DNA from 4 places in the Streptomyces sp. H51 genome. Region 4 is predicted to be linked to each of the others. Evidence: riboswitches for the same ligand, from Rfam matches in the RefSeq annotation. Region 4 holds a riboswitch; each other region holds the start of a gene.

The links. Region 4 has a riboswitch for cyclic di-AMP ahead of VKA29_RS16070 (transglycosylase SLT domain-containing protein). Riboswitches for the same ligand answer to the same signal wherever they lie in the genome.
Region 1: it holds a riboswitch for cyclic di-AMP, as region 4 does, so the genes downstream of both, VKA29_RS10910 (M23 family metallopeptidase) here and VKA29_RS16070 (transglycosylase SLT domain-containing protein) in region 4, are expected to answer to the same signal.
Region 2: it holds a riboswitch for cyclic di-AMP, as region 4 does, so the genes downstream of both, VKA29_RS00215 (M23 family metallopeptidase) here and VKA29_RS16070 (transglycosylase SLT domain-containing protein) in region 4, are expected to answer to the same signal.
Region 3: it holds a riboswitch for cyclic di-AMP, as region 4 does, so the genes downstream of both, VKA29_RS13635 (LysM peptidoglycan-binding domain-containing M23 family metallopeptidase) here and VKA29_RS16070 (transglycosylase SLT domain-containing protein) in region 4, are expected to answer to the same signal.

Annotation. Positions count from the first base shown of each region.
Region 1 is NZ_JAYMHD010000038.1:78,357-85,968, forward strand. It holds gene VKA29_RS10900 (M16 family metallopeptidase) at 1-1,044, shown strand, start outside; gene VKA29_RS10905 (pitrilysin family protein) at 1,041-2,429, shown strand; cyclic di-AMP (ydaO/yuaA leader) riboswitch at 2,621-2,780, shown strand; gene VKA29_RS10910 (M23 family metallopeptidase) at 2,794-3,558, shown strand; gene VKA29_RS10915 (GntR family transcriptional regulator) at 3,774-4,469, shown strand; gene VKA29_RS10920 (HPr family phosphocarrier protein) at 5,027-5,308, opposite strand; gene VKA29_RS10925 (GNAT family N-acetyltransferase) at 5,497-7,612, shown strand, end outside.
Region 2 is NZ_JAYMHD010000005.1:12,131-19,742, forward strand. It holds gene lhgO (L-2-hydroxyglutarate oxidase) at 1-729, shown strand, start outside; gene trmB (tRNA (guanosine(46)-N7)-methyltransferase TrmB) at 974-1,861, shown strand; gene VKA29_RS00210 (PrsW family intramembrane metalloprotease) at 1,923-3,227, shown strand; gene VKA29_RS00215 (M23 family metallopeptidase) at 3,400-4,413, opposite strand; cyclic di-AMP (ydaO/yuaA leader) riboswitch at 4,425-4,582, opposite strand; tRNA gene VKA29_RS00220 (tRNA-Met) at 4,851-4,924, opposite strand; gene VKA29_RS00225 (dihydrofolate reductase family protein) at 5,100-6,230, opposite strand; gene VKA29_RS00230 (MarR family winged helix-turn-helix transcriptional regulator) at 6,297-6,812, shown strand; gene VKA29_RS00235 (GTP cyclohydrolase II) at 7,025-7,612, shown strand, end outside.
Region 3 is NZ_JAYMHD010000048.1:2,698-10,309, forward strand. It holds gene VKA29_RS13615 (aspartate aminotransferase family protein) at 1-916, shown strand, start outside; gene VKA29_RS13620 (helix-turn-helix domain-containing protein) at 1,016-1,645, shown strand; gene VKA29_RS13625 (DUF6126 family protein) at 1,642-1,761, shown strand; gene VKA29_RS13630 (tyrosine-protein phosphatase) at 1,805-2,602, opposite strand; cyclic di-AMP (ydaO/yuaA leader) riboswitch at 3,114-3,292, shown strand; gene VKA29_RS13635 (LysM peptidoglycan-binding domain-containing M23 family metallopeptidase) at 3,297-4,337, shown strand; gene VKA29_RS13640 (SGNH/GDSL hydrolase family protein) at 4,562-5,347, shown strand; gene VKA29_RS13645 (PhzF family phenazine biosynthesis isomerase) at 5,481-6,374, shown strand; gene VKA29_RS13650 (MBL fold metallo-hydrolase) at 6,520-7,612, shown strand, end outside.
Region 4 is NZ_JAYMHD010000050.1:7,263-14,874, reverse strand. It holds gene VKA29_RS16085 (M56 family metallopeptidase) at 1-181, opposite strand, end outside; gene fahA (fumarylacetoacetase) at 524-1,744, opposite strand; gene VKA29_RS16075 (HAD family hydrolase) at 2,115-2,927, shown strand; gene VKA29_RS16070 (transglycosylase SLT domain-containing protein) at 2,937-3,419, opposite strand; cyclic di-AMP (ydaO/yuaA leader) riboswitch at 3,421-3,594, opposite strand; gene VKA29_RS16065 (polyprenyl synthetase family protein) at 4,495-5,505, shown strand; gene VKA29_RS16060 (DUF2092 domain-containing protein) at 5,872-7,152, shown strand; gene VKA29_RS16055 (ABC transporter ATP-binding protein) at 7,200-7,612, shown strand, end outside.

The DNA.
Region 1 (7,612 bases), on a different contig from region 4:
GAGGCCGACCGCATGGGCTCCCTGCTCGCCGCCCTGGACGAGGAGTCCATGGAGAACCAGCGGGACGTCGTCAAGAACGAGCGCCGCCAGCGCTACGACAACGTGCCCTACGGCACCGCCTTCGAGAAGCTGACCGGCATGGCCTACCCGGACGGCCACCCCTACCACCACACCCCGATCGGCTCGATGGCCGACCTGGACGCGGCGACCCTGGAGGACGCGCGCGCGTTCTTCCGCACCTACTACGCGCCGAACAACGCCGTCCTGTCGGTCGTCGGCGACATCGACCCCGAGCAGACGCTCGCCTGGATCGAGAAGTACTTCGGATCCATCCCGGCACACGACGGCAAGCCCGCGCCCCGCGACGGCACGCTGCCCGACGTCATCGGCGAGCAGCTGCGCGAGGTCGTCGAGGAGGAGGTGCCGGCCCGCGCCCTGATGGCGGCCTACCGGCTGCCGCACGACGGCACGCGCGAGTGCGACGCCGCCGACCTGGCGCTCACCGTCCTCGGCGGCGGCGAGTCCTCCCGCCTGTACAACCGCCTCGTCCGGCGCGACCGTACGGCCGTCGCGGCCGGCTTCGGCCTGCTGCGGCTCGCCGGGGCGCCCTCCCTGGGCTGGCTCGACGTGAAGACCTCCGGCGACGTCGAGGTGCCGGTCATCGAGGCCGCCATCGACGAGGAGCTCGCCCGGTTCGCCGAGGAGGGCCCTACGGCCGAGGAGATGGAGCGCGCCCAGGCCCAGTTGGAGCGCGAGTGGCTGGACCGGCTCGGCACGGTCGCCGGCCGCGCCGACGAACTGTGCCGGTACGCCGTCCTCTTCGGCGACCCGCAGCTCGCCCTGACCGCCGTGCGGCGCGTGCTCGACGTGACGGCCGAGGAGGTGCGGGACGCCGCCAGGGCGCGCCTGCGCCCCGACAACCGCGCGGTGCTCGTCTACGAGCCCGTCGCCGCCGAGGTCGCGGAGGCCGCGGACCCGCCCGAGGACCCGGAGGCCGAGGCCACCGTGGAAGGCACCGACGTCAACGAGGAGGCGGCCAAGTGACCGAGCTCGCCACGATGGAGTTCCACCCCCGGCCCCGCGCGGGCGAGGCCAGGCCCTGGGCGTTCCCGGCCCCCGAGCGCGGCACGCTCGACAACGGGCTGACGGTGCTGCACTGCCACCGCCCCGGCCAGCAGGTCGTCGCCGTGGAGGTGCTCCTGGACGCCCCCCTGGACGCCGAGCCGGCCGGCTTCGACGGCGTCGCCACGATCATGGCCCGCGCCTTCTCCGAGGGCACCGACAAGCACTCCGCCGAGGAGTTCGCCGCCGAGCTGGAGCGCTGCGGCGCCACCCTCGACGCGCACGCCGACCACCCCGGCGTCCGCCTGAGCCTGGAGGTGCCGGTCTCCCGCCTGGCCAAGGCGCTCGGTCTGGTGGCCGACGCCCTGCGGGCGCCCGCCTTCGCCGACAGCGAGGTCGAGCGGCTGGTGCGCAACCGCCTCGACGAGATCCCGCACGAGCTGGCCAGCCCCGCCCGGCGCGCCGCCAAGGAACTGTCGAAGGAACTCTTCGCGGCGGACTCGCGGATGTCGCGCCCGCGCCAGGGCACCGAGGACACCGTCTCCGACATCGACTCCGCGGCCGTACGCGCCTTCTACGAGAAGCACGTCCGCCCCGTGACCGCCACCGCCGTGGTCGTCGGCGACCTCACCGGCATCGACCTCGACGCCCTGCTCGGCGACACCCTCGGCTCCTGGACCGGCCCGGCGGCCGAGCCGCGCCCGGTGCCGCCGGTGATCGCCGACGACACCGGCCGCGTCGTCATCGTCGACCGTCCCGGCGCCGTCCAGACCCAGCTGCTCATCGGCCGGGTCGGACCCGACCGGCACGACCGTGTGTGGCCCGCGCAGGTGCTCGGCACCTACTGCCTGGGCGGCACCCTCACCTCCCGCCTGGACCGCGTGCTGCGGGAGGAGAAGGGCTACACCTACGGCGTGCGCGCCTTCGCCCAGGTGCTGCGGTCCGCGCCGGACGGTTCGGGCGCCGCGATGCTCGCCATCAGCGGCTCCGTGGACACCCCGAACACCGGCCCCGCGCTGCACGACCTGTGGACGGTGCTGCGCACCCTGGCGGCGGAGGGCCTGACCGACGCGGAGCGTGACGTCGCCGTGCAGAACCTCGTCGGCGTCGCGCCGCTGAAGTACGAGACCGCGGCCGCCGTGGCGAGCACGCTGGCCGACCAGGTCGAGCAGCACCTGCCGGACGACTTCCAGGCGACGCTGTACCGGCGGCTCGCCGAGACCGGCACCGTGGAGGCCACGGCGGCGGCCGTGAGCGCGTTCCCGGTGGACCGCCTGGTGACCGTCCTCGTCGGTGACGCGTCCCGGATCAAGGAGCCCGTCGAGGCCCTCGGCATCGGCGAAGTGACCGTCGTGCCCGCCGAGTAGCCGCACCCGCGGGCGGGGGCCCCGGTGACCGACGGGTCACCGGGGCGCTCTTGTGCCCGAATTGAGGCGGAGGCTGCCCGTCTGCCCTGTGGCATGCGCTACAAAAGCGGTCTTCCGTTTGGGGATGGAGAGGCGGCCCGTTTAGCGTCTTCCGGGCTGTTCGTCAGGCAGTGCGCCGCACCCGCGGCACCGGACAGCCATCGCCGAGTCCCCGTACGGCGCGAGCCAGGGGAGCCGGGGACCCACGTCCCTGGGGTGAATCGGACGCCCGCGCCGCGGCGAGGGGGCCCGTAGGAGACCTTCCTGCTCCGAACCCGTCAGCTAACCCGGCAGGCGAGAGGGAAGGAAAGGACCAGCCACACACATGGCGTTCACCTGCGCCACCGGCAAGCACCGCCGCCCCAGCCGTCTCAGGAGCACCACCGCGCGCGCGGCGGGCATGGCGACCCTCGCGACCACCGGTGTCGTCGGCGCTCTGGCCGCCCCGGCGCTCGCCGCCGACAACACGGTCGAGCGGACCGGCCTGCTCCCCGTCGTCAGCCTCGGCGACGCGGTCGCCGAGAAGATCGACGCCCAGGCGGAGGCCCAGCAGCAGGCCGCCGAGGACGCCGCGATCGAGAAGGCCGCCGAGCGGGCCGCGCGCGAGAAGGCCGCCGCGCTGGCCGCGCAGGAGCGCGAGGCCAAGGCGCGCGCCGCCCGCGAGGCCGAGCGCGAGCGCCTCAACGCGTTCACGTCGCCGATCGCGCACTCGTACGTCTCCACCGGCTACCGCACCGGCGGCTCCGTGTGGTCCTCCGGCAGCCACACGGGAATCGACTTCCACGCCGCGAGCGGCACGGCGGTGCACGCCGCCGGAGCCGGCACGGTCGTCGAGGCCGGCTGGGGCGGGGCGTACGGCAACCAGGTCGTGATCAGGATGGCCGACGGCATGTACACCCAGTACGGCCACCTGTCGTCCATCGCCGTCTCGGTGGGCCAGACGGTGGCCCCGGGACAGCGGATCGGCCTGTCCGGCGCCACCGGCAACGTGACCGGACCCCACCTGCACTTCGAGGTCCGCACCACCCCCGAGTACGGCTCGGACGTCGACCCGCTCGCCTACCTGCGCAGGCACGGCGTGAACCTCTGAGGACGGATCACCGGTCCGCCGCAACTCCGCTCCGACCCGAGCCCCGGCCCACCGGCCGGGGCTTTCGGCGTTCCGTCTCCCCGGCCGTCCGGCCCGTTGACCAAAAAATATCCCTGGATTCCGGCCCGCCGTCGGAAATTCCGGCCCATTGCATTAGAGTCACTGAACACACGTCAATCGTCGACGTTTCACGGGGATTAATGCGGAGGTCGGTCATGCGCATTCCCGCGCACTCGGTGTGCACGGCCATTCGGGACGACATCGTCGCGGGTGTCCACGAGCGCGGCGGCCGGCTCACCGAGGAAGTCCTCGCCCGCCGCTACGGCGTCTCCCGCGTCCCCGTCCGCGAGGCCCTGCGCACGCTGGAGGCGGAGGGCTTCGTGGTGACCCGGCGGCACGCGGGCGCGTGCGTCGCCGAGCCGACCGAGCAGGAGGCCGCCGACCTGCTGGAGATGCGCGTGCTGCTGGAGCCGCTGGGCGCCGCGCGGGCCGCCCAGCGGCGCACCGAGGCCCACCTGAAGGTGCTGCGCGGCCTGGTCAGGCTGGGTCAGGAGCGCGCCAGGAGGGGCAACAGCGACGACCTGCGCTCGCTGGGCGGCTGGTTCCACGAGACGCTCGCCCAGGCCTCCCGCAGCCCCGCGCTGACCTCGATGCTGACCCAGCTGCGCCAGAAGATCTCCTGGATGTACGCCGTGGACGCGCCGGCCGACCCGATGGAGTCCTGGGCGGAGCACGGGGCGATCGTCGACGCGGTGGCACGCGGCGACGGTGAGCGCGCGCGGGCGGTCACGGCGCTGCACACCGAGCGCTCCACCACCGCGCACCGGCTGCGCTTCGGCGGCGGGGCGGACCGCGCCGACCGTGTGAGGAACTCGCAACATCCCGTAAACATGTCTGGCCTGCGGTATTAACATGCGCGCCGTATACAAAGAGCAGATATTCAGCCGGGCTCTATTTCTGCTGCCCTTTTCCGTGCGCGCCGTGAATTCCCGCCCGCGCGCCTTCCGCATGTCCGCGTGACGAATACCGCCATCCGATCAGCCGCCATCCGATCACCCGCCATTGCGTCCGGCCTCCGGCCCGTGAACGACAATTCCACGGACCCGCCGACTTCACGCGCGCCCGCCCCACGCCAGGGGCACCCGCCCGTTCCGCGGCGAAGCCGCCCGGATCCGGCCCGCACCACGCTCGCACCACGCCCGGGACTGCCCGGGACCGCCCGCGCTCGGTCCGCGAGCCGGCGAGTCGCACGCACCCGGCTCGGGGGAGAGGGCGGCACAGCCGCACACCGGCGGGGGATGGTGGAACCGCCCCGGCCCGTCCTGTGCCACGGCGGCGCCGCCCGTACCCGCCCCGTCCCACGACGAAGCCGCTCCCGCCCCGCGCTACGGCGAATCGGCCCCCGCCCCACGACGAAGCCGCGCCGCCCCCTGCGGGGTGACGCGGCTCCGTGTGGTCCTGGCGGGGGTCAGACGGTCTCGGGGAGTTCCTCGAGGCCCTCGGAGACCAGCTTCGCCAGCCGGTCGAGGGCGACGTCGGCCCCGTCGGCGTCGGAGGCGAGGACGACCTCCTGGCCGCCCTCGGCGCCCAGACTCAGGACGGCCAGCATGGACGCCGCGTTGACGGGGTCGCCGTCGGCCTTGGCGATCGTGACCGGGACGCCGGTGGCCGCGGCGGCTCGGACGAAGATGGAGGCGGGGCGGGCGTGGAGGCCCTCTGCCCAGCCGATGTTGACGCGGCGCTCAGCCATGTGATGCTGCCCTTCGATTCTCAGGGTTGTCTAGACCAGTTTCCCACACCGGGGAGCGTGCCAGGAGGGGGCGTCCGACCCTTCCCGGAGTGACCTTCGGACCGCGGCCTCGGCCCGACCGTCCTCCTCGGCGGTTCACCACAGAGTGCCTCGCGCCGTCGTCGGAAGCGAGCCGTACTCTGGGGCCCATGCAGACCTCGCCGGACCGGCACGAATACCCCGACCACTGGGAGGCCGACGTCGTGCTGCGCGACGGCGGCACCGCGCGCATCCGCCCCATCACCGCGGACGACGCGGATCGCCTGGTCAGCTTCTACGAGCACGTGTCGGACGAGTCGAAGTACTACCGCTTCTTCGCGCCCTACCCGCGACTGTCCGCCAAGGACGTCCACCGCTTCACGCACCACGACTTTGTGGACCGGGTGGGACTCGCGGCCACTGTCGGCGGCGAGTTCATCGCCACCGTACGCTACGACCGCATCGGCGCCGACGGCGCGCCCGCCACCTCCCCCGCGGACGAGGCCGAGGTCGCCTTCCTGGTCCAGGACGCCCACCACGGGCGCGGCGTCGCCTCCGCCCTGCTCGAGCACGTCGCCGCCGTCGCCCGCGAGCGCGGCATCCGCCGGTTCGTCGCCGAGGTGCTGCCCGCCAACACCAAGATGATCAAGGTGTTCACGGACGCCGGGTACACGCAGCAGCGCAGCTTCGAGGACGGCGTCGTGCACCTGGAGTTCGACATCGAGCCCACCGACCGCTCCCTGGCCGTGCAGCGCGCCCGTGAGCAGCGCGCCGAGGCGCGGTCGGTGCGGCGGCTGCTGGTGCCCGGCGCGGTCGCCGTCGTCGGTGTCGGCCGCACCCCGGGAGGCGTCGGACGCGGCATCCTCGACAACATCCGGGACGCCGGGTACACGGGCGCGCTGCACGCCGTGAACAGGGCCTTCGCCGCGGACCAGAAGGAGTTCGACGGGATCCCCGCCCACCGCTCGGTGCGGGAGATCGAGGGGCCGGTCGACCTGGCGGTCGTCGCCGTGCCCGCCGAGCACGTCCCCGACGTCGTCGCCGAGTGCGGCGAGCACGGCGTGCAGGGGCTGGTCGTGGTCTCCGCCGGGTACGCCGAGAGCGGTCCGGAGGGGCGCGAGCGCCAGCGCGAACTCGTCCGCCAGGCGCGCGCGTACGGCATGCGGATCATCGGCCCGAACGCCTTCGGGATCATCAACACCTCCCCGGACGTACGGCTCAACGCCTCGCTCGCCCCCGAGATGCCCCGCCCGGGCCGGATCGGCCTGTTCGCCCAGTCCGGCGCCATCGGCATCGCCCTGCTGTCCCGGCTGCAACGACGCGGCGGCGGCGTCACCGGCGTGACCGGCGTGTCGACCTTCGTCTCGTCCGGCAACCGCGCGGACGTCTCCGGCAACGACGTGCTCCAGTACTGGTACGACGACCCCGACACCGATGTCGCCCTGATGTACCTGGAGTCCATCGGCAACCCGCGCAAGTTCACGCGCCTGGCCCGGCGCACCGCGGCCGTGAAGCCGCTGGTCGTCGTGCAGGGCGCGGGCAGCGCGCCGCAGGGGCACGCCGTCCGCGCCACGCGCCTGCCGCACGCGACGGTGTCCGCGCTGCTGCGGCAGGCGGGCGTGATCCGGGTCGACACGATCACCGAGCTGGTCGACGCGGGCCTGCTGCTCGCCCGGCAGCCGCTGCCCGCCGGTCCCCGGGTGGCCATCCTCGGCAACTCCGAGTCGCTCGGTCTGCTGACCTACGACGCCTGCCTCTCCGAGGGGCTGCGCCCGCTGCGCCCGCTGGACCTGACCACCCAGGCCTCGGCGGCGGACTTCCACGCGGCGCTGCTGAAGGTGCTGGGGGACGACGCGTGCGACGCGGTCGTCGTCACCGCGATACCCGCCATCGGCGAGGCGTCGGCCGCCGACGCCGACGCCGAGCTGGCGCTGGCGCTCAGCTCCGCGGCGCGGCAGGTCCCCGGCAAGCCGGTGCTCGTCGTGCACGTGGAGCTCGGCGGACTCGCCGAGGCCCTGTCCGCGGCCGCGAGCACCGCGCCGCGCACGTCCCCCGAGGCGCCCGCCGCCCGCCGCCCGCGCCCCTCGCAGCCGCTGCCCGCCCCGGCGTCCGCCCAGCAGACCGCCCCCGACACCGCCGCCCCCGACACCGCCCCCGATACCGCCGTCCCCGACACCGCCGCCCGCCTCATCCCCGCCTACCCCGCCGCCGAGCGTGCCGTGCGGGCCCTGAGCGAGGCCGTGAAGTACGCGCAGTGGCGGCGCGAGGCCGCGCAGCCCGGCAAGG
Region 2 (7,612 bases), on a different contig from region 4:
GCCCACGCCTCGGGCGCGGAGATCCGCTACGGCGCCCAGGTGGAGCGGATCGACCGGCGCCCGGAGCGGGGCGTCGCCGTGCGGACCCGGGCCGGCGACGTCGTACGGGCGCGCGTGCTGGTGAACTGCGCCGGCCTGTACTGCGACGAGGTGGCGCGGCTCACCGGGGACGAACCGGACGTACGGATCGTGCCCTTCCGCGGGGAGTACTACGAGCTGGCGCGGCCCGAGCTGGTGCGGGGACTGGTGTACCCGGTGCCGGATCCGGCGTTCCCGTTCCTCGGGGTGCACCTCACCCGCGGGATCGACTCCGGCGTCCACGTCGGACCGAACGCGGTGCCGGCGCTGGCCCGCGAGGGATACGGCTGGGGCGTCGTACGCCCGCGGGAGGTGGCGGGGACGCTGGCGTGGCCGGGGTCCTGGCGGATGGCCCGCGCGCACTGGCGCTACGGGGCGGGCGAGCTGCGCCGGTCGGTGTCCAAGCGGGCGTTCACGGCGGCGGTCCGCAGACTGCTGCCGGCCGTGACGGAGGACGACCTGGTGCCCACGGCGGCGGGGGTGCGGGCGCAGGCGGTGCTGCGGGACGGGACGCTGGTGGACGACTTCCTGATCCACGAGGGCCCGCGCGCCATCCACGTCCTGAACGCCCCCTCCCCCGCGGCCACGGCGTCACTCCCGATCGGCCGGGAGGTGGCCCGCAGGGCACTGGCCGCACTGGGCGGCGACTGAGCCCGCCCCGGACCCGGACACCGCCACCGGCCGACCGGCTGCCGTACGCCCGCGACCCGCGACCCGCGACCCGCGACCCGCGACCGCACGGCGGCAGAAGACCACAGCCGGTCAGTCCCCCGCCCGGACCCCCACCCACCACCGCCGGACGACCACGCGCCCCCGACCGGAACCCCGCCCTCACCGCCCCCGGCCGAAGCACGCGCCCACCACCCCGAACCGCGCACGTAAAATCGACCGCACTGTGTCTGACTCCCGCAACGCCCCCGAGACCCCCCGCCCCGCCGCTCCGGCCGCCCCGGTGCCCGGCGAGCACCTCGCCCCCGCCCCCGCCCCCGGTGCGGGCGCGTCCTTCCCGCGTGCCCGGGGCAAGGGGGAGCCCCGGTTCCCGGACGGGCCGCAGGCCGATCCCGCCGGGTCGCACTTCGAACGGCGCATCCGGAGTTTCCAGCCCCGGCGCAGCAGGGTGACCGCGGGGCAGGCGGACGCGTTGCAGCGGCTGTGGCCCAAGTGGGGACTGGACATCGACGGGCAGCGGGTGATCGACCTCGCCGAGCTGTTCGGCAACTCCGGCCCGGTGGTGCTGGAGATCGGGTTCGGCATGGGCGAGGCCACCGCGCGGATGGCCGCCGCCGACCCGGGGACCAACATCCTCGCCGTCGACGTGCACACCCCGGGCCAGGGCAATCTGCTCAACCTCGCCGACCAGGCCGGCCTGTCCAACGTCCGGGTCGGCAACGGGGACGCGATCATCCTGCTGCGCGAGATGCTCCTCCCCGACTCCCTCGACGGCCTGCGCGTCTACTTCCCCGACCCCTGGCCCAAGAAGCGGCACCACAAACGGCGCCTGATCCAGCCCGAGTTCCTGGATCTCGCCGCGTCCCGCATCAGACCCGGCGGCATCGTGCACTGCGCGACCGACTGGGAGCCGTACGCCGAGCAGATGCTCAAGGTGCTCACCGCTCATCCCGGGTTCGAGAACACCCGGCCCGGCGGCGGTTTCGCGCCGCGCCCCGACTTCCGGCCGCTGACCCGTTTCGAGGGACAGGGACTGGACAAGGGACATGTCGTGAACGACCTGCTGTTCCGCCGCGTGCAGCAGCACCACCCCCAGCCCCCCACCGGCGCCTGAAGCGCGCCGGACGCGTTCCGCACCGTCGCGGGCGGCGCACCGCCTCGTTAGGGTCGATGCCGTGGCCACCTTCCCCCCGTACCCGACGCATCCGCCGCACGCAGGCGGCCTGGCCGGCGGCCTGGCCAGGCACGCGCACTGGTGGCAGCGCAAGTGGGTGCGCTACGGCGCGCTCAGCACCCTGCTCGCGCTCTCCGGGCTCGTCATCCTCGCCCTGGTGCGCGAACAGACCGGCACCGAGGGGTTCCTGGTCGGGCTGGGCCTCGCCGTGCTGCCGGTTCCGCTCCTGGTGGCCGCCTTCCGCTGGCTCGACCGGGTCGCCCCCGGCCCGTGGCGCAACCTGGTGTTCGCCTTCGCGTGGGGCGCCTGCGCGGCGGCGCTGATAGCGATCGTCGCCAACAGCTTCGCGACCCGATGGATAGCGACGTCGACCGCGGACCCGGCGAGCGCGGACACCCTCGGCGCGACGGTCATAGCGCCGGTCGTCGAGGAGTCCGCGAAGGCCGCGGCCGTGCTGCTGGTGTTCCTTTTCCGCAGACGGGACTTCACGGGCATCGTCGACGGGGTGGTCATAGCCGGGATCACCGCCACCGGCTTCGCGTTCACCGAGAACATCCTCTACCTCGGCACCGCCTTCGGCACCGACCGGCTCACCGGCGACAGCGGCATCGCCTCCGTCACCGCGGCGACCTTCTTCGTCCGCGTCGTCATGTCGCCGTTCGCGCACCCCCTGTTCACCGTCCTGACCGGCATCGGGTTCGGCGTGGCCGCCCTCTCGGCGGAACGGCAGCACGTCCGGCGAGTGCTCGTCCCGCTCTCCGGGCTGCTGCTCGCCATGGGCATGCACGCACTGTGGAACGGCTCGGCGACGTTCGGCGAGTTCGGGTTCTTCGCGGTGTACGCGGCCTTCATGGTGCCCGCGTTCGGGCTGCTGACGTGGCTGGTCATCTGGACGCGGCAGCGCGAACTGCGGACCGTGCGCGAGGAACTGCCGCCGTACGTCCTCGCCGGCTGGCTGACGCCGGCCGAGCCGTACGCGCTCGGTTCCATGCGGGCGCGGCGGACGGCCCGCGACTACGCCCGACACCGCTTCGGCAAGCCGGCCGGGCGGACGGTGGCCGAGTACGAGGCGTACGCGACGTCGCTGGCGTTCCTGCGGCACCGGGGACGGCGCGGACGCGCGGACGCCGACTTCGTCGTACGGGAACGGGAGTTGCTGGCCGAGCTGTGGTGGCGGCGCGAGATCGCGCGGCCGGCCCTGGACCACGCGGCCCGGGTGACGGCTCCCCCGGTGCCGGTCGTCGCAGCGCCCTGGCCGGCGTACGGGCATCCCGCGAACCCCGCGTACAACCCGTACCGCTCCTAGGCCCTGTCGTTCGGATCTTCCCGGCGGCGCGGGCCCTGGCACGCGCATCCGCCGCGTCGTCGCCGGTCGCCGACGCTCCGCCGGCGGTGTTCCCGGAGTTCCCGGGCACGCCTGACCGGCAGTCCTGACGTCGGGGGGTTTGCCGTCAGGACCGCCGGGGATCAGGGAGAGATCAGGGGTTGAGTCCCTTGCCGCGCAGCCAGGCCATCGGGTCGATGCCGCTGGCCTGCCCGCCCGCGTGAACCTCGAGGTGCAGGTGCGGGCCGGTCACGTTCCCGGTGGCGCCCACGCGCCCGATGACGTCACCGGTGCTGACCTTCTGACCCACGCTCACGCTGATCGACGACTGGTGGCAGAACCACAGCTCGGTGCCGTCGTCCAGGGTCAGGATCGTGCGGTAGCCGTACGACCCCGCCCAGCCGGCCTCGGTGATGGTCCCGCTGTGGACGGCCTTGATGAGCGTGCCGGTCGGGGCGGCGAAGTCGAGGCCGGTGTGGTAGCCGGAGGACCACATGGAGCCGGCCTGACCGAAGGTCGAGGTGATGGTGTACGAGGAGGTCGGCAGCGTGTACTGCTTGGCCAGCTCGGCGAGGCGCGCGGCCTCGGCCTTCCTCTTGGCCTCCGCCTCCGCCTTCTCCTTCGCGGCGGCGGCCTTGGCGGCGGCCGCCTTCTCGGCCTGCTCGGCCGCGTCGGCGACCTGCTTGGCGAGGGCGGCCTCGGTGGCCCGCTGCGTCTTGGTCTCGACCTGGACCTGCTGCGACTCGGCCTGCGCCATGATGCGGTCGCGCAGCGCCTCGCCGGCGTCCTTGGTGTTCTCCGCGGAGGTCACGCCGACGCTGCTGAGCGGAGTGGCGGAGCCCTGCGGCTCGGGCTCGTCGTCGGAGATCAGCGAGCCGACCGAGGGCAGGTCGGGCATGGAGATGGACACCGGCGGCTTGCCGGTGTTGGCGCTGGCCATGCCGCCCGCGCCGACGGCGGCTATGACACCGACGCCCAGGACCGTGGAGCTGCGGGCGAGTCCCCCGCCTCGCTGCTTGGAGACGCGGTGCCGGCCGCGTACGGGGCGGACGGAATCCTCTGTGGGGTTCCATGCCTCCCACGGGCCCTCGTCGGTGCGGTAGCTGCCGTAGCCGAAGGTGTCACTCGGCTGGAACGGGGCTGTCGGGGCAGGCCGGTTGGACGCCACGTGGGCGTGCTCCTTTCCTTCCTTCTCGCCTACCGGGTTAGCTGACGGGTTCGGAGCAGGAAGGTCTCCTACGCGCGTGTATCCACCGTGATCCCACGGCGGTATTCGCGCGATTCACCCCAGAGTGGTGGTTCCCCGGTTCCCTTGCGGGATTCGGCGCGTGCGCACGGAGCCGCCTCTTGTGACGGCTGGGACGACCGCGCTGCGTTATCGAACGTTAATAGACGCAGGGGCTCGTTTCCAAGCCGTTCCGCTTGATCATTAACGAATCCGCATCGGACGTACATCCCCATGACCGCCTAAAAACGGGCGAGTTCACCCCTCGCGCAACCCGGGGACCACACTGCGCACGGCGGCCGACCCATCACCGACAGTCACCGACCGCACGAAAACACCGACGGCCGGGACCTTTGAAGATCCCGGCCGTCGGCCTTGAGTAGCGGGGACAGGATTTGAACCTGCGACCTCTGGGTTATGAGCCCAGCGAGCTACCGAGCTGCTCCACCCCGCGTCGGTGTGTCACCAGTGTACGCCATGCGCAGGACGGCAAGCACACGCGCTTCTCCGCGCCGCGCGCCGTCGGCCGCGTACGGGCGGGACCCACCCCCCACCGCCAGCGCTACGCGGTCCCCCACCGAACCGCCACAGGCCGCCGCAGGCACCCCCAACGCCACCGCGGGCCGCCGCTACCCCACCAGATGCCGATTGGGCGCCTGGGCCCGCTCCGCGTACTCCGGCAGCACGACCACGTCGGCCCCCTCCCCCGCCAACAGCCCGCTGCCGTCGGCGCTTTCGACGAACGTGTCGGGTTCCCGCCACGCCGTCACCACCCGCCGTACCCCCGCATCGAGGATCAGCCGCGCGCACGGTTTGGGCCGGGACGCGCGCCGGGCGCACGGCTCGAGGCTGCTGTAGACCGTGGCGCCGGCGAGCCGGGGATCGGCGGGATCCAGTTTCGCCAGAGCCGCCTCCTCCGCGTGCACCACAGGATCGTCCCCCTCCCGGGAGTACCCCCGGGCCAGCTCCGTACCGTCACCGGCCACCACCACCGCCCCCACGCTGAACGCCGTCCGCGACGGCGGACACAGCGCCGCCAGCTCGCACGCGAGGGCGAGCCAGTGACGGTCGGCGGCCACGGCGACCTCCCCGGTCCCGGGGGCCGTCGGCTCGTACCGCATGAGGACGACGTCCTCGATCCGCCGCGTCTCCAGCAGCCGCAGCCGCCCGCCCTGGTACGCCCCCGGACCGAACAGCCGCGGCGCGGCGGGGTCGCCCACGAACAGCGGCGCCAGCGCGAGCTGCAGTTCGTCGGCGAGCCCCTGCTGGAGCAGCTGGGTGTGCACGAGCCCCCCGCCCTCCACCATGAGACGGCGCACCCCCCGGACGTCGTGCAGGTGCCGCAGCAGCGGCCGCCAGCCGACGTCGTCGCCCAGCGCGACGATGTCGGCGGCGAGCCCCAGCGCGCGGGCCCGCTCGGCGCCCTGGTCCGTCGTGTAGAGGACCTTCTCGCCGCCCGTGTGCCAGAACCGCGCCGCCGGATCGAGTTCCCCCGACGCGCTGACGGTGACCTTGAGCGGGTAGGCGGACCGGCCCGCGGCCACCCGGTCGGCGCGGCGACGCTCCGAGTTGACCAGCAGCCGCGGGTTGTCGGCCCGGATCGTCCCGGCACCGACCAGGATCGCGTCGACGGAAGCACGTACCTCGTCGACCCGGTCGAAGTCCGCCGGGCCGGAGAGCAGGAGCCGCTCGGGGCCGGTGTCGTCGAGGTAGCCGTCCAGGGAGACGGCGGCGGACAGCAGGACGTAGGGATGCGGCATCGAGCGCGCTCACTCTCGGAGGCGGGCGGTCCTGGTTCAAGTTTGAAACAAACTTACACTGGTGGCATGACACCCCGCTGGCTCACCCCGGACGAGCAGCGCGCCTGGCGCGCTTACCTCGCGGCGACGCACCTCCTGGAGGACGCGCTCGACCGGCAGCTCCAGCAGGACGCCGGCATGCCGCACCTGTACTACTCCATCCTCGCGAATCTTTCCGATGCGCCGGAGCACAGGCTGCGCATGACCGACCTCGCGGAGAAGACGAAGATCACCCGCAGCCGTCTGACGTACGCGGTGACCCGGCTGGAGAAGGACGGCCTGCTGCGGCGCGAGAACTGCAGGTGGGACAAGCGGAGCAGCATCGCCGCACTGACCGACGAGGGCATGGCGGTGCTGGAACGCACGGCTCCCGGCCACGTCGAGACGGTGCGCGCGTCCCTCTTCGACCACCTCACCGAGGAGCAGGTGGGACAGCTGGAGGACATCTGCACGGGGATCGCGCGGGCGCTGGAGGGCCAGGACGCCCCCCGGCCGGCCCCCGACGAGGTCCCGTGGCGCCGCCGCTCCTCCCCTTGCTCCTGAGCCGCGCCGCTTGTTCGTGAGCCGCGCCGCTTGTTCGTGAGCCGCACCACGTGGTCGTGAGCCGCACCGCAAAGCTGTTGATTCAAATTTAAAGCATGGAGTAGGGTCCCCTCAGCGGATCTGCTTCAAATCTGAAGCACACCTCCCGTGCAACCGCGAGCACGGAAGCAGAGCACCCGTCCGCGCCGTCCACCCCGGCCCCGGAGGCCCGCATGCCCGACCCCGCCCCCGACTTCCCCGCCGCCACGCCGCGCTCCCGCGTGCGGGTACCGCTGCGCTTCCACGACGGATACAGCGCCGACGCCGACCTGGTCACCTTCCACGGCCTGGCCGACGACCGCGAGCACGTGGCCGTGGTCCTCGGCGACCCGGCCCCCGGCACGCCTCCGCTGGTCCGCCTGCACTCCGAGTGCCTGACCGGCGACGTCTTCGGCTCGGCCCGCTGCGACTGCGGACCCCAGCTGCGCGAAGCGGTCGAGCGCATCGCCGGCCGCGGCGGCGTCCTGCTCTACCTCCGCCAGGAGGGACGCGGCATCGGCCTCTACAACAAGCTCGACGCCTACGCGCTCCAGGACGACGGCCTGGACACCTACCAGGCGAACGCGGCGCTCGGCCTGCCCGAGGACGCCCGCGACTACACGGCGGCCGCCCAGATGCTGCGCGCCCTCGGCATCGGCGAACTGGACCTGCTGTCCAACAACCCGGACAAGGCGGAGCAGCTGCGCACCCTCGGCATCGACGTCCGCGACCGCGTGCCCACGGGGGTGTTCACCACCGCCCACAACGTCCGCTACCTGCGC
Region 3 (7,612 bases), on a different contig from region 4:
GGGCTCGCTGTCGGTCAACGGCGAGACCGGCTTCCGGGACGGCTTCGCCCCGCTGCTGCCCGACACCGCCGTCCCCCTCGGCGACCTCGACGCCCTGGCGCGGGAGCTGAGCAAGGGCGACGTCGCCGCCCTGATCGTGGAGCCGGTCCAGGGCAAGGGCGTGTACGAGGCCCCGCCCGGCTACCTGCGGGCCGCGCAGGAACTGCTGCGCCGGCACAAGGCGCTGCTCATCGCCGACGAGGTGCAGACCGGCCTCGGCCGGACCGGCGACTTCTACGCCTACCAGCACGAGGAGGGCGTCGAGCCGGACCTGGTGTGCGTGGCCAAGGCGCTGTCGGGCGGGTACGTGCCCGTCGGGGCGACGCTCGGCAAGGACTGGATCTTCAAGAAGGTCTACTCGTCGATGGACCGCGTCCTCGTCCACTCGGCGAGCTTCGGGGCCAACGCCCAGGCCATGGCGGCCGGGCTGGCCGTGCTGTCGGTCATGGAGAACGAGCAGATCGTCGCCAACGCCCGGATGACGGGCGACCGCCTGAGGTCCCGGCTCGCGGCGCTGACCGACAAGTACGAGCTGCTCGCCGACGTCCGCGGCCGCGGGCTGATGATCGGCATCGAGTTCGGCCGGCCCAGGTCGCTGAAGCTGCGCAGCCGGTGGGCCATGCTGCAGGCCGCCCGCAAGGGGCTGTTCGCGCAGATGGTCGTCGTTCCGCTGCTGCAGCGCCACCGCGTCCTCACCCAGGTCTCCGGCGACCACCTGGAGGTCATCAAGCTGATCCCGCCGCTGATCATCGGCGAGCCGGAGGTGGACCGGTTCGTGGCCGCCTTCACGGAGGTGATGGACGAGGCGCACAATGGAGGCGGGCTGATGTGGGACTTCGGCAAGACGTTGATCAAACAGGCCGTCGCCAACCGCTAGCCCGGCCGCCGGTCGAGCAGTCCCTGCCACCGGCCGAGCACTCTTTGCCTCTGAGGCAAGAAATTTGCCCCAGAGGTAAAGCTGCGGCTCAATGGGGGTATGAGCTCCCCGGAAGCCGAGTTCGAGCAGCCGGCGGGACCGGTGGCAGATCTGCCCGCCGTCGCGCCGCAGCTCCGCGCCCTGCGCCGCCGCGCCTCCCTCACCCTGGAGGCCGCGGCCCGCGCGGCCGGACTGTCCCCGGCCCACCTCTCCCGGCTGGAGACCGGGCAGCGGCAGCCCTCGCTGCCGGTCCTCCTCGGGCTCGCCCGCATCTACGGTACGACGGTCTCCGAGCTGCTCGGCGAGACGGTCGCCGACCGTAACGCCGTGGTGCGCGCCGTCGACATGGAACCCACCGCCGCGGGTGGCTGGACCTACTGGCAGGCCGGCGCCTCCGGCCGGGGCATGCAGGCCCTGCGGGTCCACGCGCCGTACGGCACCCAGGGCGACATCGTGCGCGTGCATCCCGGGGAGGAGTGGCTGTACGTCCTCACGGGGCGGCTGTGGCTGCGCCTCGGGGACGCCACACACCGGCTCGGTCCCGGCGACAGCGCGCACTTCGACTCGCTGACGCCGCACCGCATCGCGGCGCTGGACCCCGAAGGGGTCGAGCTGCTGTTCGTCCACACCCTGTTGCAGAGTCCCACGGCCGCGCTGTGCCTGGGCCCGACCATCGGAGACATGCCATGAGCAATTACGAGGAGAAGTTCCCGCGCTCCCTGTGGATCCGCCTCATCATCTACATCGCGGCGGGCCACCTCTTCGCGGGCTTCATCTACCTGCTGTTCTCGGTGGGCGCCAAGTAGCCCGCCGCGTCCTGGGCGGCAGCCCGCCGCGTCCTCGGCGGCGTCAGTCGAGCAGGCGCTCGCGCAGCCGCTCCCGGACCGCCGGAGTGACGCCGAGTCCCTGCGCCAGGTAGGGCTCGACGCCGCCCCACGTCTCCTCGATGGTCTCGAAGGCCGCCGCCAGGTACTCCTCGCGCGCCTCGAACAGCGGGCTGAGCAGCTCCATGACCTCGGGGGAGTAGGCCGAGGCCGAGCTGTCGCCGCGCTGCACCCGGTAGCGGCGGTGCTTGGCGTTCGACTCCAGGTAGTCGGCGAAGATCGCATCCCGCTCCACGCCCACGGCGAGCAGCGTCACGGCGACGGACAGGCCCGCGCGGTCCTTGCCCGCGGCGCAGTGCATCAGTGCGGGCACGCTGTCCTCGGCCAGCGCGCGCAGCACGCGCGTGTGCTCGCCGGTGCGCTCCTTGATGAGCAGGCGGTAGGAGCCGATCATGCGGCCGGCCGCCTTGCCGCCCCCGAGTATCTCGCGCAGCTGGTCGAGGTCTCCGTGCCGGACCATCTTCCAGAACTCGGCGCCGTCCGCCGGGTCGCTCAGCGGCAGGTTCACATTGCGCACGCCCGGCAGCTCGACGTCCGGGCCCTCCAGCTTCTGGTCCGCCGCGTTGCGGAAGTCGAAGACCGTGTGCAGCCCCAGCGAGGCGAGGAAGGCGGCGTCCTCCGCGGTGGCGTGCGCGAGGTGGCCGCTGCGGAACAGCACTCCGTGGCGCACCCGTCGTCCGTCCACCGTCGGCAGGCCTCCCACGTCGCGGAAGTTGCGGACTCCTGCCAGCTCGGGCTCGGTCGACGGAATCTGCTGCGTCACGGGGGCTCCTCCCAGCCGTCCCCGCCGGCGCTGCTCGTCGACGGGCACCTCCTTGACGATACGACACGCACACCCCCGCTCAGCAGGGGTGTGCGGACTGCCCCCTGGGAGTCCATGGCGATTCCGTGGCGAGTCGGTGGCGAGAGTGCACGAATGCCGCGAAACGATTCATGTGTCCCGAAGGTGTTTCCCTGCCGCATCGCCCTTGTCTGAGTCTTCTGTCCGAATTGGCGCTTTGGGTGGATTTCATTCCAACTCGCTCCGGAATGAGGAATGCTGGCGCGAGGTCGCGTGAGCATCGTCATATCGGTCACCGTGAGTCGCCCGTCATGTTCACGTAATGCGTGGTGCTTTTCAAGGAATTTGGCTGCTGGAGCCGGCTCGGAATCGACGGAGGGTGACCGCGGATTCCGGTAAGGGATCAAGGGAAACGTGCGCCTGGCGCGACCTCTTGCTTGTCCCTTCGTGTCGTGGTCGCTTACGTTCGCCACGCAATCCGGGCGGACGCCGAATCCTGCCGCCGCCCGGAATCCCGCACACTCACCCGTGCACGGCAGGAGCGGGGGACCCACAGGTAGAACCGCCTGTCCGGTCTCCGGAACAGGCTTGGGGTCAAGTCGCGCCCACAACGCGGCCGGACATCTCCAGTCCGCACCCGACAGCTCACCTCGCAGGCGCCGGAGAGGAATTCGTCATGCCCGCGAAGGGTAAGCACCGCCGCCCCAAGTCCCAGCGCTTCACCCGCTCCATCGCCGTCGCCGGAACCGGCGGCGCCGCCCTCGCCCTCCCCCTGCTGGGGGCCACCGGCGCCCACGCCGACACCGGGCAGCCGGTTTCGCAGAAGACCGTGCGGTCCCTTTCCGGCGCCGAGAAGACGGCGGCCGAGGGGAAGAAGGCCGCGAAGGGGAAGGCCGCGAACAGTGCGCGGGTGCGGACCTATTCGGTGCGCGAGGGCGACTGCCTCTCGAAGATCGCCGAGGAGCGGGGCGTCCGCGGCGGCTGGAAGAAGCTGTACGCGGACAACCGCCAGGCCGTCGGCGACGACCCGTCGCTGATCCACCCCGGCCTGAAGCTCGTCATCGGCAAGAAGGCCACGAGCGGCGCCACCAAGTCGTCGTCCTCCTCGTCGTCCTCGTCGTCCTCTTCGTCGTCTTCATCGCCTTCGTCCTCTTCGCCGTCTTCGTCGGCCTCTTCGTCGGCCTCTTCGTCTTCGTCCTCCTCTTCGGCTCCCGCGCCTTCCGCCGGCTCCCCGTCCTCCTCCTCCGACGCGTCCTCCGCGCAGCAGGCGACGGTCACCCAGGCCGCCGAGTCCACCGGCACCTCCAGCGGTTACACCCTCCCGGTAGCCGGGTCCGGCGTCGGCACCGGATACCGCGTCGCGGGCAGCATGTGGTCCAGCGGCTACCACACCGGCATCGACTTCGTCGTGCCGACCGGCACCTCGCTGAAGGCCGTGGGCGCCGGCACGGTCGTCTCCGCGGGCTGGGGCGGCGCCTACGGCAACCAGGTCGTCATCCAGCTGGCCGACGGCTACTACGCCCAGTACGCACACCTCTCGCAGCTCTCCGTCTCGGCCGGCCAGACCGTCACCGCCGGCCAGCAGATCGGCCTCTCCGGCGCGACCGGCAACGTGACCGGCCCGCACCTGCACTTCGAGATCCGCACCACGCCGAACTACGGCTCCGACGTGGACCCGGTCGGCTACCTCCGCTCCAAGGGCGTCGCCGTCGGCTGACGGCTCCCCGACCGCCCGGCACGCCGCCGAGGGCCGGACCCCGATCCCCGGGTCCGGCCCTCGGCCGTCGCCGGGCGCGAGGACGGCTTATTCCGGGTTTGGCGAACAATTTAGGCGTGGCTTATCTCACCGTTCGTCAAGCCCTCCCTACGGTCGCGTAGGTCACATTGAACGGTGAATCATGACCTGCTGTGGCAGACGATTCGAAGAGTGACAGCAGATCAGTGATCGGGTCGTACGTCGCGGTGGGGGACAGCTTCACCGAGGGCGTCGGCGACCCGGGTCCCGGCGGGGCGTTCGTCGGCTGGGCGGACCGGTTCGCGGTGCTCCTCGCCGACCGGCGGCCCGAGGGCGACTTCACGTACACGAACCTCGCCGTGCGCGGCAGGCTGCTCGACCAGATCGTGGCCGAGCAGGTCCCGCAGGCCGTCGAACTCGCCCCGGACCTGGTGTCCTTCTGCGCGGGTGGCAACGACATCCTCCGGCCCGGCACCGACCCCGACGAGGTCGCCGAACGCTTCGAGCGGGCGGTCGCACGGCTCACCGAGGCCGTCGGCACCGTCATGGTGACGACGGGCTTCGACACCCGTGGCGTGCCGGTGCTCAAGCGCCTGCGCGGCAAGATCGCCACCTACAACGGCCATGTGCGGGCCATCGCCGACCGCTACGGCTGTCCCGTGCTGGACCTGTGGTCCCTGAAGTCCATCCAGGACCGCCGGGCCTGGGACCACGACCGGCTCCACCTCTCACCCGAGGGGCACACGCGGGTGGCGCTGCGGGCCGGGCAGGTCCTCGGCGTGGAGGTGCCGGCCGACCCCGAGCAGGCCTGGCCGCCGCTCCCGCCGCGCGGCACCCTCGAGATCCGGCGGGACGACGTGCAGTGGGCGCGCGAGTACCTGGTGCCCTGGATCGGCCGGCGCCTGCGGGGTGAGTCGTCCGGCGACCACGTCCAGGCGAAGGGGATGCTGTCCCCGTACGACATCAAACTGCGGATCGAGTCGGTCGCCTGACCCGGCGCTCCGGCGCGTCCCGGGCACGCGCCGCCGACCGGCGACTCCGTACGCAGTACCCCGTCACTCGGTACCCCGTATTCCGTACGGCCGGCCGGGAACAGCCGGTCGGCGGGCGGTGTTCTGCCCGTACATGACGACGAGCGACGCCACCGCGACGGGTGTGCTGCACTACACCGCCTTCTCCGACGACCCCGCCGGGGGCAACCCGGCCGGGGTCGTCCTCGACGCGAGCGGTCTCGGCGACGCCGCCATGCTCGCCGTCGCCGCCGAGGTCGGCTACTCGGAGACCGCGTTCCTGACCCCCGGTCCACAGCGGCCCGGCACCGACCCCGGACGGGTCTTCACCGTGCGGTACTTCAGCCCCAGGGCGGAGGTGCCGTTCTGCGGGCACGCCACGGTCGCGGCCGCCGTCGCCCTCGCCGAGCGGACCGGGCCCGGCGAGCTGCTGTTCGTGACGCAGGCCGGCGACGTCCCGGTGTCGGTGGCGGCCGGGCCGTCCGGCGCCCTGCGCGCGACCCTGACCAGCGTCGAGCCGTACGTCGCCGACGCGGCCGCCGACGACGTCGCCGAGGCCCTGGCCGCCCTGGACTGGCCCGCCGCCGACCTGGACCCGGCGCTGCCGCCGCGCATCGCCTTCGCGGGCGCCCGGCACCTGGTGCTGGCGGCGGCCGGCCGCGCCCGACTGGCCGCCCTGGACTACGACTTCGAGCGCCTCACCGCCCTGATGAACCGTCTGGACCTGACCACTCTGCAACTGGTCTGGCGGGAGCGCGAGGACGTCTTCCACGTCCGCGACCCGTTCCCCGTCGGCGGTGTGGTGGAGGACCCCGCCACCGGTGCGGCCGCCGCCGCGCTGGGCGCCTACCTGCGCACCCTCGGCGCGGTCGCCCCCGAGGCCCGCCTCACCCTCCATCAGGGCCATGACCTGGGGCGGCCGTCCACGCTCACGGTCGACCTGCGGGACGGGGACCCGCGCGTCCGGGTGAGCGGGACGGCGGTGCCCATGCCGGGGGCGCGGTCCTGAAGACGGCATCGCCGGCGGCGGCCGGTCCGTACCGGCCGCCGCATCTTTGGTCTTTCCTTGGAAAGCCCCCGCCGGGCCCGGTGAACCGGGCGTCGTCGGCGGGGCCGACCATAATGGAAGGCCTCCGATCCGACCTGGAGGTCCCGTGTCCGGTTCCCGTCATCTGCGCTCCGGGCTCCGCGCGCTGCGGCCCGCGGCCTTCGGCGCGGACCCGAGCGGTGAGCGCCTCGCGCGCATCCGCAGATCACCGCACTTCAAGGACGGCGTCTTCCAGAACCCCGGGGGTGTCGCGCGCACCCGGCCCTCGGGTTCGACGCTCGACTTCGCGAAGGTCTTCTTCGACCGGGACGAACGGCCCCGCCGCGCTCCCCGGGGCACCGTCCCGGTGCACCCCACCACCCTCGCCGACACCGCCGCGCCGCCCGCCACCGGACTCAGGGTGACCTGGATGGGCCACTCCGGCGTGCTCGCCGAGATCGACGGCCGGCGGGTGCTGTTCGACCCGGTGTGGGGTGCGCGCTGCTCCCCGTTCTCCTTCGTCGGTCCCCGGCGGCTGCACCCGGTGCCGTTGCCGCTGGCCGCCCTCGGGCCGGTCGACGTCGTCGTCGTCTCGCACGACCACTACGACCACCTGGACATGCCCACGATCAAGGCGCTGGCGGACACGGACACCGTGTTCGCCGTGCCGCTCGGCGTCGGCGCCCACCTGGAGCACTGGGGCGTCTCCGCGACCCGGCTGCGCGAGCTGGACTGGCACGAGGAGACGAGGGTGGGCGGGCTCACGCTCACCGCCACCCCGGCCCGCCACTTCTGCGGCCGCGGCCTGCGCAACACCCAGCACACCCTGTGGGCGTCCTGGGCCGTCGCCGGCGAGGAGCACCGGATCTACCACAGCGGCGACACCGGCTACTTCGAGGGCTTCAAGGACATCGGCGCCGCGCACGGCCCGTTCGACGTCACGATGATCCAGGTCGGCGCGTACAGCGAGTTCTGGCCGGACATCCACATGACGCCCGAGGAGGGCCTGCGGGCCCACCTGGACCTCCAGGGCGGCGCCCCGGACGGGGTGCTGCTGCCGATCCACTGGGGCACCTTCAACCTCGCCCCGCACGCCTGGGCCGAGCCGGGGGAGTGGACGCTGGCCGCGGCCGAGGAGGCCGGCCAGGCGGTGGCGTTCCCGCGGCCGGGCGAGCCGTTCGAGCCGAGGGGGAAGCTGCCGGTGGAGGCGTGGTGGCGGG
Region 4 (7,612 bases):
CGGCGGCGCCCAGCAGCAGGGCCGTCAGGCAGCACAACAGGACCGTGGCCACCAGGCATTGCCACACCCACAGCCCGACCACCGGCTCCCGGTCGGGCCACCCGGCGCGCACCAGCGCACGCGGCGCCGGCACGGCGGCCGTCAGGGCGACGACGCTCAGCAGGAGCAGACAGACGGTCATGCCACGAACTCCGGTCGCTGGGGGTCGGAGGAGGGGTGCGGTGATACCGGCGTACGGACCCGAAGGACGACGCGCCAGCCGCCAGTATGACGGCGGTGGACGCGGGAGTCAGGAGAAGGAAGCGGACGACTACGTCACGTGCCGACACCGTCACAGTCCCGCCCCCACCGCGCTCCCGGCCACGCCGCCCGGCTTCCGGGCTCCGGGTCGCGCTGCCCGGCTCTCGGGCGGCTGGTCACGCCGCCCGGCCGTCTCACCGGGCCCGGGCGCAACCCCGGGCCCGGCCCCGGGGGCACGCCGGGCCGTCGTACCCCGGGGCCGCGTCGTCCCGGCCCCGCCGGATCACCGCCGGGGCACTACCCTCCCCGTCACCTCGCCGAGGCCCACCCGGACCCCGCCGGGGCCGGGCGCCCACGCCGACAGCGTCACCACGTCCCCGTCCTCCAGGAACGTCCGCTTGCCGTCGGGGAGTTCGAGCGGTTCCCGCCCGTTCCAGGTCAGCTCCAGCAGCGACCCGCGCTGCGACGGCTCGGCCCCGCTCACCGTGCCGGAGCCGTACAGGTCGCCGGTCCGCAGCGAGGCCCCGTTGACGGTCATGTGCGCCAGTTGCTGCGCGGCCGTCCAGTACATGGTGGAGAAGGGGGGCTCGGAGACGACGTGACCGTTGATCGCGACGGAGATCCTCAGGTCGTAGCCGCCCGGCTCCTCCACGGAGCCGGAGTCGTCCAGGTAGGGCAGCAGCGGGTGCGTGCGCTCGGGCGGTGCCAGCCGGGCCTCCTCCAGCGCCTCCAGCGGGGTGATCCACGCCGACACCGAGGTGGCGAAGGACTTGCCGAGGAACGGGCCGAGGGGGACGTACTCCCAGGCCTGGATGTCGCGCGCCGACCAGTCGTTGAGCAGGCACAGCCCGAAGACGTGGTCGCGGAAGTCGCCGAGGGCCACCGGCCGGCCCATCCGCGACTCCACGCCCACCACGAAGCCGACCTCGGCCTCGATGTCCAGCCGGACGGACGGTCCGAAGACGGGCGCCGCGTCGCTCGGGGCCTTGCGCTGCCCCGACGGGCGGACGACGTCCGTGCCGGAGACGACCACCGTTCCGGACCGGCCGTGGTAGCCGATCGGGAGGTGCTTCCAGTTGGGGGTCAGCGAGTCGGCGGCGTCGGGGCGGAAGATCTGCCCGACGTTCCGGGCGTGGTTCTCGGAGGCGTAGAAGTCGACGTAGTCGGCGACCTCGAAGGGGAGGTGCAGGGTCACCGCGGACAGCGGGTGCAGGAACCGTTCGACCGTCTCCCGGTGGGCGGGCACGGTCACCCACGCCGTCAGCGCGCGCCGTACGTCCGACCAGGCGGTGCGGCCCGCGGCGAGGAGCGGGTTCAGCGAGGGCCGCGCGAGCAGGGAGGCGTACGGGGAACCGAGCGCCACCGCCGCCGCGCCCGCGTCGAGGACGTGGTCGCCGAGGCGGACGCCAACGGTCCGTTCGGCGGATCCCTCGGGCGAGAAGACGCCGTAGGGAAGGTTGTGCGGGCCGAAGGGGTCGCCCTCGGGGACATCGAAGGGGGGCATGGGTGCTGCCTCACTCTCACCATGTGTCGCGTGCCGTCATGGGGCCGCGCGTACCGTCATGTGGCCGGGCCACACGTTACGGCCGAGTCGCCTGTCTTGGGCAGTTGTCCTGGACGGTGTCCAACAAGTCGGCAATGTCGGGGTTCGTCGTGTCGGAGGTGTCGATTCCGGGCTGATCCAACCGACGGCAGTCATCGGCGCCGGACCCTTCGGCCTGTCCACAGCCGCCCCCGGTGAAGCGGGCGCGGTGAAGCGGGCGCGGTGAGCCGGGTGCGGTGAAGCCGGTGCGGTGTGCCGGGTTCGGCGCGGGCTCCGCAACCGCCGTGCGGGCGCGGTGAGTAGGCGCGGCGCCCGACCGTATTCTCTGATCATGGCCGCACCCACCGCATACGCACTCGTCGCCACCGACCTGGACGGCACCCTGCTCCGAAGCGACGACACGCTCTCCGACCGTTCCCTCGCCGCGCTCGCGCGGGCGGCGGAGGCCGGCGCCCGGCACCTCGTCGTCACGGGCCGGCCGGCGCCGCGCGTACGGCCGTTGCTGGACGCCCTCGGCGGTGGCGGGCTGGCGGTGTGCGCGCAGGGCGCGCAGGTCTACGACGCCGCGGCGGACCGCCTGCTGTGGTCCGTCACCCTGGACAGGGAACTGGCCGAGACCGCGCTCGGGAAGATAGAGGCCGAGGTGGGGGAGGTGTACGCGGCCGTCGACCAGGACGGCGTCGACGGGCTCACGCTCATCGAGCCCGGCTACCTCATGCCGCACCCCACCCTGCCCGCCGTGCGGGTCGGCCGGCGCGGCGATCTGTGGAGCGCGCCGATCAGCAAGGTGCTGCTGCGTCACCCCCGCCTGAGCGACGACGAGTTGACGGAGACCGCGCGCGCGGTGGTCGGTCCCCTCGCCACGGTCACCATGTCGGGACCCGGCACCGTCGAGCTCCAGCCGTGCGGGGTCACCAAGGCGACCGGCCTCGCGCTGGCCGCCGAACACCTCGGTCTGGGCCCGCACCAGACGATCGCCTTCGGGGACATGCCCAACGACATCCCCATGTTCGACTGGGCCGCCCACGGCGTCGCCATGGCCAACGCCCACCCCGAACTCCGCGCCGTCGCCGACGAGATCACCCTGTCGAACGAGGACGACGGCATCGCCGTCGTCCTCGAGCGGCTGTTCTCCGGGGCCTGACAGCCGCGCCTAGTAGGCGCCGTAGACGTTGTCGATCGAACCGTAGCGCTTGGCCGCGTAGTTGCAGGCGGCGGTGATGTTCGCGATCGGGTCGTAGGGGTCGTACGAGGTGCCGGGCACGTGGTAGGCGGCGAAGGTCGGGTCGATGACCTGCAGCAGGCCCTTGGAGGGGGTGCCGGCGGCGGCGTTCGAGTCCCAGTTGTTGATCGCCCTCGGGTTGCCCGAGGACTCGCGTATGACGTTGCGGTAGATGCCGTTGTACGAGCCCGGGATGCCGTGCTGTGCCATGACGCTGAGGGAGGCCCGGATCCAGCCGTCGAGGTTGTCGGGGTAGCCCAGCGAGGCGGCGGTGACGGTGGTCGAGGTGGCCGCGGACGCCTCGGTCGCGCCGACGAGCGGCAGGGCGAGCACGGCGAGGCCCGTGCCGGCGACGGCGAGTTTGCGGACGAGACGGGAGTTTCTGACGCGGGGGTGCCGGGTGACTGCAGACATGACGGTTCCTCTCCGGCGCCTGCGAGGTGAGCTGTCGGGTTCGGGCGGGAGATGCCCGGCCGCCTCGCCCTGCGGCGACGCGACTTCACCCCCAGCCGTCCCGGGACGGTGCCCGGTCCGGCGACTTACCTGGTTCCCCCGCTCCTGCCGTGCGTGAGTTCGTCGATGGCTGTTCCCGGGCGGCGGCAGGATTCGGCGTCCGCCCGACAGGCCGGGAACGTATGCGAGAGCACATGTCCGGAACAAGTGGCCGTTTCGTATGCCGGGCTTTTTGACCTTGATGCGGGGTGTATGGGGTGCTTGATCCTTTGCAGTAGCCAAGGGCCAAATGGGCGGCGGGGAACGGGATGTGAGGGTGTGGCGCGCGGGCGGCGGTGCGGGGGTGGGCGTGAGCCAACTCACGGGCATTCACAAGTGCGGCAAAACGGTCAATGGGGCCAACTCGGTTGCAATGGGCCGCCCGTGGGTCGGGGTGGCGCCATGTGGGCGGACTGCCGCCCGGCGGTGGGCGCGGTGGAGGGTCGGCGGGCGGCCAGGTGGCGGCCAGGGGTGGCCAGGGGCGGCTCGGTGGGGGCCTGTGGGGGCGCCTGGGGCGGTTCGACGGACGGCCCGCGGGTGGCACGCCGGGCGTGGTCGGGTGCGTGGTGGTTCGGCCGACGGCCGGCAGCCGACGGCCGGCAGCCGGCAGCCGGCCGTCGGCGGCCAGCGGGTGGCGGGTGGCGGGTGGTGGCGGGTGGTCGCCGGGTGGGCGGCGCCCTCCCGTGCCGCCCGGATCGTCTTGCGTGCCCACGTCAGAAGGCCCCTGGTGTGGGCGCCGCGCGGACGCCGTCCGACCGCCGATCCTCGGCGCACGCTTCCCCTGTCGGCCGATCCTCGGCCGATTGGGTAAGTCAGTAAATGTCTGTTCATATCTGGTGATCGAAAACATACCGGCCGTGATCCGATACCGCCCGTGCTGGACGGGTGGGCGGCATGGGTGATCGAAAGCCGACCGGATACGCTGACTTAGTGGGGGCAGCGACCTATCGACAAACCGTGTGATCGCCAGCAGACACCAGCAGACAGGAGACCCCTCGTGACCGTCGTCGGGCCATTCGGGCTGAGCGTGCGGGACCAGGCTCTGGAAGCCGATGTCCAGGCCGGATTGGCGGCTGTCGAGGAGGGACTGCTCGAAGCCACCAAGAGTGAGGTCCCCTTCATCACGGAGGCCGCCCAGCACCTGGTGCGGGCAGGCGGAAAGCGGTTCCGCCCGCTCCTCGTGATGCTCGCCGCCCGGTTCGGTGACCCGTACGCGCCGGGGATCGTGCCGTCGGCCGTGGTCGTGGAGCTGACCCACCTCGCGACCCTCTACCACGACGACGTCATGGACGAGGCGGCGGTGCGGCGTGGCGTGGACAGCGCGAACACGCGCTGGGGCAACTCGGTGGCGGTCCTCACCGGCGACTTCCTGTTCGCCCGCGCCTCGCACATCCTGGCCGACCTGGGGCCCGAGGCGGTCCGGGTGCAGGCCGAGGCGTTCGAGCGGCTGGTCACCGGGCAGATCCTGGAGACCGCGGGCCCGCAGGACGGCCGGGACCCGGTCGAGCACTACCTCGACGTCCTGGGCGGCAAGACGGGGTCGCTGGTGGCCGTGTCCTGCCGGTTCGGCGCGATGATGTCCGGCGCCGACGAGACGGTCGTCGACGTGCTCACCCAGTACGGGGAGCGGCTCGGCGTCGCCTTCCAGCTGGCCGACGACGTGCTGGACATCGCCTCCGACTCGCACGAGTCCGGCAAGACCCCGGGCACGGACCTGCGGGAGGGTGTCGCGACGCTGCCCGTGCTGCGGCTGCGGGAGCGGGCGGCCCGGCTGGGGCTCGCCGAGGACATCGCCCTGTGCGAGCTGCTGGACTCCGACCTGAGCGACGACGCGCGGCACGCCCGGGCGCTGGCGGGGCTGCGGGCGCATCCCGCGCTGGAGCAGGCGCGGCGTGACACCGTGCGGTACGCGGAGGACGCCAGGGCGGCCCTCGCGCCGCTCCCGGAATGCGACGCGAAGGCGGCGCTGGTGCAGCTGTGCGACGCGGTGGTGCACCGCGCCGGGTGACGCGCCCGACGGCCTGGTTCTGCCCGGTTCCGTCCGGTTCGGTGGAGTGAAGTCCGGCCGGTCCGGATTCGCCCTCGTGGGAGTGAAGTTCGGTCGGTCCTGATTCGCCCCATGTCGGAATCGTTCGGCGGATGGCGTACGTCATGCCCCCGAGCCGGACCCCTACGGGTAGGCGGACGTGCCGCCCTCTCGTGTCATACCCCAGGCGTACTCGGAGTTGGCTCCGCGGTCTGACGCTTCCTGACGGGTCATTTGGTCAGATGGAGACCACGGAAAACACCAATCCTCACCGATTCGGGTGAGAATGGCGGCTCGGGGTGAATCGTGAGTGGAGCAGCCGCCGCCGACGACGGAGGTAAGGCACACATGGCACCGTACGGATCCGACGACAGCACGATCGCCGGGGAGTCCGACGACCTGCGCGCGGGACGGCGCAAGGCCGCGCGGTACGTCGTCCCGGTCGCGGTCGTGGGGGTGGCGGCGGCGACCATCGGGCTCGTCCCCGCGCTCGCCGACTCCGGGGACCCCGATCTGCCGAAGATCAGCGCGCAGCAACTCATCGAGAAGATCGCGAAGTCGGACGTCCAGCAGCTGTCCGGCACAGTGAAGATCAGCACGGACCTGGGGCTGCCCGACTTCGGCGGGCTGGAGAGCTCGCTGGCCTCCGGCGCCTCCGGGTCCGGTGGCGACGGCTCCTCCGCGGACCCGTCCACCAAGCTTCCCGAACTGGCGTCCGGCACCCACACCCTGCGCGTGGCGGCCGACGGCCCCGAGAAGCAGAAGCTGTCCCTGCTGGAGAACGCGGCCGAGTACAGCCTCATCCGCAACGGCAAGGACGTGTGGGGCTACGACAGCAAGTCGAACGAGGTCTACCACGCGACCGACTCCGCACCGGGCTCCGGTTCCGGCGGCGCGGCGCGCGAGCAGCGGCGGGAAGACCTGCCCGCCACGCCGAAGGACCTCACCGAGGAAGCCCTGAAGGCGGTCGACGACACGACCTCGGTGACCGTCGAGGGCACCGCACAGGTCGCCGGCCGGGACGCCTACCGCCTGGTCGTCAAGCCGAAGCAGTCCGGCTCGACCGTCGGGCAGATCACCGTCGCCGTGGACGCGAAGACCGGGATGCCGCTGAAGTTCACGCTGACGCCCGCGAGCGGCGGCGCCGCGGTGGTCGACGCCGGCTTCACCCAGGTCAGCTTCGCCGCGCCGACGGCGTCCACCTTCGACTTCACGCCCCCCAAGGGCGCGAAGATCACCGAGGGCGGCACGACCGGGCACGCCCGGAAGGGCGACGACGCCACCGAGGGCCTCGGCCGGGACTCCGGTCCGGGCTTCGGCCAGGGCTTCGGTCCGGGCTTCGGTCAGGGGTTCGACCAGGGCTCCGACGGGGTGAACGTCATCGGCGAGGGCTGGAACTCCGTCGCCGTCTTCGACACCGGCGGCCAGGGCGTTCCGTCCGGCTCCGGGGCCGACGGCGCCTTCGGTGGCTTCCTCGACTCGCTCGGCGACAAGGTGTCCGGCAGCTTCGGCTCGGGCACGGTCTTCAAGACCCGTCTGATCAACGCCCTGGTCACCGACGACGGCAAGGTCTACGTCGGCGCCGTGACCAAGGACGCGCTGCTGAAGGCCGCCGGCGAGGGGAAGTAACCCGCACGGAGCGACCACCGTACGGGCACGACGGATCGGGGGAGCCGATGGAGGAGACGTCAGCCACGGAGCCGGACGCGCGGGGCGCGGGTGACGGCGTCATCGTCACCCGCGCGCTCACCAAGCGCTACCGCGGTGGGCAGCTCGCCGTCGACGGGCTGGACCTGACCGTCCCGGCGGGCAGCGTCTTCGGCTTCCTCGGTCCGAACGGCTCCGGCAAGACCACCACCATCCGCATGCTGATGGGTCTGATCGAGCCGACGTCGGGCACGGCGCACGTCCTCGGGCGCCCCATGCCGCGCGCCGCGCGCGCCGTGCTCCCGCACGTCGGGGCCCTCATCGAGGGTCCGGCCCTGTACGGGTTCCTCTCCGGCCGCGACAACCTGCTGCGCTACGACGCCGCCGACCCGACCGCCGACCCGCGCACCCGGCGCGCGCGTGTCGCGGCGGCGCTGGACCG